Linked DNA regions of Pelosinus fermentans DSM 17108. The protein of the gene in region 2 interacts with the protein of the main gene of each other region in a pairwise test. Links are inferred from orthologs where the notes say so. Each region holds a gene or a part of one and is shown on either strand. Other genes may lie near its edges. The genes, in order: eno and rpe.

Region 1 (3,225 bases), 1.3 Mb from region 2 along the record:
TCGTGCCCGGGAAATTACCCGTGTTTTTGTAGACGAAAACTTTGATGGTTTTGCCCGCTGCGGTGGTCGGCTGCCATTATACTTTGCCTGCATGACACAGTATGATGAAACGCTGGAAGCATCGATTGCCTATAAGCCTCAATTCTTAAAAAATACCCTGGGTCAAGTGTTGGAAAATGTTGGATTGACGCAATTGAGAATTGCGGAAACAGAAAAATATGCTCATGTCACATTTTTCTTTAATGGCGGAGAAGAAAAACCCTATCAAGGTGAAGAACGTATTTTAGTTCCTTCCCCGAAAGTAGCAACGTATGACTTACAGCCGGAAATGAGTGCCTTTGAAGTCACTGATAAACTTATTGATGCGATAAAATCAGGTAAGTTTGATGTGATTATCTTGAACTTTGCCAATACGGATATGGTAGGACATACAGGAAAACTAGATGCGGCAATGAAAGCTGTGTCTGCTGTTGATGTTTGTGTTGGACGTATTGTGGAAACCATGCGTAGCCAGGGAGGGATTACTCTCATTACTGCTGATCACGGTAATGCAGAAAAAATGCTTGACCATGTTACATGTGAGCCCTTTACAGCCCATACTACGAATGAAGTGCCTCTGATCTTGGTATCGGAAAAACATCGTGGTGCTGCCTTGCACAAAGGCAGTTTGGCAGATATTGCCCCTACGATTTTAACTTTGGCGGGTGTTGAAATTCCTGCTGAAATGACTGGAAAATCTTTAATAAAATAAATGGAGGTTCAAATAAATGATAATTACAGACGTTATAGCAAGAGAAATAATGGATTCCCGTGGCAACCCTACGGTAGAAGTAGATGTAGTGATTGAAGACGGTATAATGGGTCGTGCAGCAGTTCCCTCGGGAGCTTCCACAGGCGTTCATGAAGCCGTAGAACTTCGTGACGGCGACAAAGCACGCTACCAAGGCAAAGGCGTACTAAAAGCAGTAGACAACGTGAACAATCGCATTGCTGCTGAAGTAGTAGGCATGAATGTATTTGATCAAGTGGGTATTGACCAAGCGATGATCGAACTGGACGGCACTGCTAACAAATCCGAATTAGGAGCCAATGCCATTCTTGGCGTATCCATGGCAGTAGCAAAAGCAGCTGCCACTGCTGTTGGCTTACCTTTATACCAATACCTTGGCGGCTTTAATGCCAAAGAACTGCCCGTACCGATGATGAACATCTTAAATGGCGGCGCACATGCCGACAATAACGTAGACATTCAGGAATTCATGATTATGCCTGTTGGCGCACCGAGCTTTGCCGAAGCCCTCCGCATGTGTGCGGAAGTCTATCATACCCTGAAAAGCGTATTAAAAGGTCTTGGTCTTAACACTGCTATTGGTGATGAAGGCGGCTTTGCTCCGAACCTGACTTCCAATGAACAAGCCCTGGAAGTCATCGTTCAGGCGATCAGCAAAGCTGGTTACAAACCAGGTGAAGATTTCTGCCTGGCTCTTGATGTAGCTGCATCTGAAATTTACAAAGACGGTAAATACAACCTTGCTGGTGAAGGCGTTGTCAAAACCTCGGAAGAAATGGTTGAATTCTATAGCCAATTAGTAGCTAAATACCCAATCATCTCCATTGAAGATGGTATGTCCGAAGATGACTGGGCTGGCTGGAAGCTGATGACAGAAAAATTAGGCAGCAAAATTCAAATCGTCGGTGATGATTTATTTGTTACGAACACTGAGCGTCTAGTTCGGGGCATTGAAACCAGCACTGCCAACTCCATTTTGATTAAAGTAAATCAAATCGGTTCCCTAACGGAAACCTTCGATACCATTGAAATGGCAAAACGCGCAGGCTATACTTGCGTAATTTCCCATCGTTCCGGTGAAACGGAAGATTCCACGATTGCGGATATCGCAGTAGCAGTAAATGCTGGTCAAATTAAAACTGGCGCACCGACCCGTTCAGACCGTGTTGCCAAATACAATCAATTGCTTCGCATTGAAGAAGAATTGAGCACGATCTCCCAGTACAAAGGCCGCAAAGTATTCTATAACTTAAAATAATTTTCTCCAAAAAATAAACACCGAACTGTCAGCAGCCTGCACTGCTGCCCGTTCGGTGCTTTTATATTATATAATCCTATCTACCTGTCATTGTGAGCGCCAGCGAAGCAATCTCTTGGCAAAGGAGGGGATTGCTTCGCTGACGTTCGCAATGACAAAAAGGGCAAATAGAACGATTTAACCGCAGAGACGCAGAGGACGCTGAGGGGGATTTTAACCCTATCTATCTTTTCTCTGTGGCCCTCTGTGCCTCTGCGGTTCGGTATCTTTACTTCGTGTCCTTCATACTCTTCGCATCTTCGCGTTTTAAAATATTTATTTTTTTACTCTTCAAATAATATTTTACACAGTATCGCATGATTCAAAAAGCCGCATGGATCGAGGCCTGTGATTTCTTTGAATTTTTTCAAGCGAAATAATAAGGTGTTGCGATGGATGTAAAGACTTTTTGCTGTACTGGTAATATTCATGTTATTGTTGAGTAAACTAACAATGGTATTTTTCATATCATACTTTCGTGTCAGACTGGTGGTTAGCTTTGCTTTGATGATTTGTAATGGCTGACAAGGTTCTTTTGCATTCATTTCCTTTATGAGATAAGAAGATAAGATATCAAAATCATGTATGGCAGCAAGGGGAGCTTGCTTTGTAGCCATATGCAGAGCAAACAAAGCCTCTTGATAGGATTGTCCTAACGCGGTGTATTCCATAGCGAGGCTGCCTAAACCCAGGCATAGGGAGAGGTTCATCGTGTTCAATTGTCTTAACAGATCAGAGGCCCATGTTTTATAAGACAGTTCCCATGTCTTGTATTCAAAATGTTTAAGAATGATGAGCTTATCTTCGATGAAAACAACTAAATCCTGATGAGCGATATGAGAGGGATTGGATAATAATTTCATGATACTTTCTCGTGTTCTGGATGACACCAAATCATTAAGGCCAAAATTTTTATGGGCATGATCAAGAAGAGGTCCAATATCCACTACAAGTACCAAGCGGGGAAGAGACAACTCGTATTTTAGCAGTTTAGCGGTTTTTAACAATTTGTCATAATTCGTACTTGCATGATCCGATAAGAGGAGCGCTGCAAAGGTTTCCCGCAATTGAAATTGAGAGCGAACCTCTTCTTGCAGGACTTCCTGTTCTAAGATTAGCTCTGTTACCATTTTCACCA
Region 2 (3,197 bases):
GCGCTGATTAATATATCTTTTCCAATTGATTCCATATGTATATCTTCAAATCCTTTGGCGTCATTTACATCGGCTATCCCTTTTCCGCCAACTGGGCCTGGAGCATCTGCGCCACCAACTATTTTAGGAGCAATAAACCAATTGATTTTATCAACCAAATTATCTTCTAGAACAGAAGCATTGATGGCAGCTCCGCCCTCAATCAAAATACTCGTAATTTGCTGCTCACCTAATATGTTAAATAAATGAGACAAATTCACACCAGCCGTTGTCTTCTCACACTCGATTACTTCCACACCACAAGCTCTGAGGGTATCAATTTTTTCTTGAGGTGCTTTATCGGTAACAGCAATCATCGTTCGCGCTAATCCATCCGTAACGACATTAGAATGAATTGGTGTGCGTGCCATACTGTCAACGACCACACGAATCGGATTTTTCCCCTGATACGTCAGACGAGTAGTTAAAGTGGGGTTATCAGCGAGCACCGTACCAATCCCGACTAAGATAGCGTCATAAGTGTCTCGTAATTGATGAACATAAATTCGTGATTCTGCCCCTGTAATCCATTTAGAATGTCCTGTATAAGAAGCAATTTTCCCATCTAAAGACATGGCACTTTTCAAAAGTACAAAGGGCTTTTTCGTAGAAATCCATTTAATAAACGTTTCATTTAGCTTTGCTGCTTCCTTTGCCAAGACGCCCTCTACTACTTCAATCCCAGCCTCACGCAGCCTAGAAATGCCTTGACCGGCTACTAAGGGATTAGGATCTGTCATGGCAATAATTACTTTTTTAATACCAGCTGCAATTAAAGCTTCCACACATGGTCCTGTTCTGCCATGATGAGAGCAAGGCTCTAATGTAACATAGATACTCGCATCATAGGCTAAATCTCCAGCTTGCTGCAATGCATTAATTTCAGCATGGGGCGTACCGGCTTTTCTATGCCATCCTTCGCCAACCACTCGTCCATCACGAACAATCACCGCTCCAACCATAGGATTTGGACTGGTACGACCTTTGGCATACTGAGCTAAAGCTAATGCCTGCCCCATATACTTTTCATCCATAATTGACCCTCCAAAAAAATTAAGCTGTTAAAAAAGTTTAAAAACTTTTTAACAGCCTCATAGAACATTAGAAGAATGCAACATTGATTAAGCCTTATATAAGACTTAAATCATCACCTTTTTCCATCCAGACTATACTGTCGGCTCCGGAATTCCACCGGATCAGCCATACGGCTCGCGGGCTAATCACCGCCGGTAAGGAGTTAAAAGATCGCTCTTTTTCACCTTGCCCCAAAGGCTTACTTATTCAATTACTGTATATGTTACCAGCATTAAGGAAAATAATCAAGTCCCTCTAATTTCACAAATCGCTTTTTTTATGTCATCTGCCTGATATATCGCAGAACCTGCTACTAAAATATTGGCACCTGCTGCTACAACTTCTCTAGCCGTTACTGGATTTATGCCTCCATCAACTTGTATATCAACCTTCAGATTACGTTCATCAATCATTCTTTTTAGTTTCGCTATTTTAGGAATCATACTAGGGATAAATTTTTGACCGCCAAATCCCGGATTTACAGTCATTAATAAGACCATATCCACTTCTCCAAGTACTTCTTCGATTGAAGATAGCGGTGTTGCCGGATTAAGGGATACTCCCGTTTTTAGCCCTAGTTCTCGAACACATTGCAAGATTCTATGTAAGTGTGGAGCTGTTTCAACATGGATTGTTAAAAGATCGGCTCCTGCTTTAGCAAAGGGTTCAATGAAATCTTGAGGATTATTAACCATTAAATGTACATCAAATAACAATGTAGTAACCTTGCGAATCGCAGCTACAACAGGTGGTCCAAAAGTAAGATTCGGCACAAAATGACCATCCATTATGTCGATGTGCAACATATCAGCACCTGCTGCCTCTACTAGTTTTATATCTTCAGCTAACTTCGAGAAATCAGCTGAAAGAATTGATGGTGAAATTTTAATCATACTATTTAAAATCCTTTCTTCTTATCTTGAATTTCTGCCAATATTTCAGTATAGGAATGATAGCGTTGCTCCTGAATGCGCCCCTCTGCCACTAACTGCTTTACAGCACACTGAGGCTCTTTTAAATGCAGGCAAGTGTTAAATTTACACTCATGCACCACAGCTGCAATTTCAGGAAAATAGTACATCAATTCATTTTTTTTCACATTCTCAAACTCAGTGAAGCTAAAACCTGGCGTATCTACTACAAATCCCCCACTAGAAAGAGGCAGCAATTCAGCAAAGCGAGTCGTATGTTTACCACGTCCTATCTTTTCACTGACTTGGCCAGTTACCAATGTAAGCCCCTCTTCTACAGTATTTAAGATTGTAGACTTACCAGCCCCAGAGGGACCGGCAAATACGCTAATCTTCCCAGCTAGTTGATTACGTAACTCTTCTATGCCAACACCCATCTTAGCAGATATCGTAATCACACAATAGCCAATGCTACGATATAGTTCGAGAATCGGTCGTAATTCCTCACTATCTGCTAAATCAATTTTATTAATACAGATAACAATATCTAAATCTGACATTTCAGCCAATACTAGAAATCGGTCTATTAATACGGTATTAATATCTGGGCTTACTGCTGCAAAAGTGATGATCACTTGATCGATATTCGCAATCATCGGCCGTTGCAGCATACTACGACGCGGTAAAATCTTTTCAATGATTCCCTTGCCATTTTCTGTTATATTATATTCTACTTCATCCCCTACTAGAAGAGAAAAGCGTTCTTTCTTAAAACGTCCTCGCAAAGTACACATTGTTACTTTCGCATTGGTCTTCACATAATAAAAACTATTATATGTTTTCAATATCACCCCATGCTGCACTTTTTTGCCTCCTGTTATATTGTTTGCTCTTGCAACAATACACCATTTATATATACTTGTACTCTAACCTGTCCTACACCATCAACTGTTTTTTCAACCTTATCACCAGGCTTGTGTACATTTTCATAAACTACACGCCGTCCATTTGTATCTGTTATGACGATTTGTACTGCCTGCCGTATTGCTCCTTCAGGAACAGTGATCTGCACTACAGCCTTCTTGGTAGCACTAGTATTACCCTTTGCAACCGTTAAATCAACAGATGCACCTTCTGTAATCTCAGCAGCAGGACTGGGGTTTTGCCCAATAA

The links.
Region 1: the proteins of rpe (region 2) and eno interact in binary tests that used the Escherichia coli proteins (3 or more experiments, as listed by UniProt). The link is inferred for Pelosinus fermentans DSM 17108 from one-to-one orthologs.

Annotation. Positions count from the first base shown.
Region 1 is NZ_AKVN02000001.1:1,138,826-1,142,050, forward strand. What follows is about bases 16-2,907. They hold eno (phosphopyruvate hydratase), read left to right. Parts: upstream 16-767; coding sequence 768-2,048; downstream 2,049-2,907. Other genes in these bases: gpmI (2,3-bisphosphoglycerate-independent phosphoglycerate mutase), read left to right, coding at 16-751; FR7_RS05020 (CdaR family transcriptional regulator), read right to left, coding at 2,372-2,907. Also shown: more of gpmI, read left to right, coding at 1-15; more of FR7_RS05020, read right to left, coding at 2,908-3,225. UniProt on the Escherichia coli protein: Catalyzes the reversible conversion of 2-phosphoglycerate (2-PG) into phosphoenolpyruvate (PEP). It is essential for the degradation of carbohydrates via glycolysis.
Region 2 is NZ_AKVN02000001.1:2,392,037-2,395,233, reverse strand. Bases 183-3,046 are described here. They hold rpe (ribulose-phosphate 3-epimerase), read right to left. Parts: upstream 2,007-3,046; coding sequence 1,359-2,006; downstream 183-1,358. Other genes in these bases: pknB (Stk1 family PASTA domain-containing Ser/Thr kinase), read right to left, coding at 2,902-3,046; rsgA (ribosome small subunit-dependent GTPase A), read right to left, coding at 2,012-2,887; ribD (bifunctional diaminohydroxyphosphoribosylaminopyrimidine deaminase/5-amino-6-(5-phosphoribosylamino)uracil reductase RibD), read right to left, coding at 183-1,073. Outside these bases: more of ribD, read right to left, coding at 1-182; more of pknB, read right to left, coding at 3,047-3,197. UniProt on the Escherichia coli protein: Catalyzes the reversible epimerization of D-ribulose 5-phosphate to D-xylulose 5-phosphate.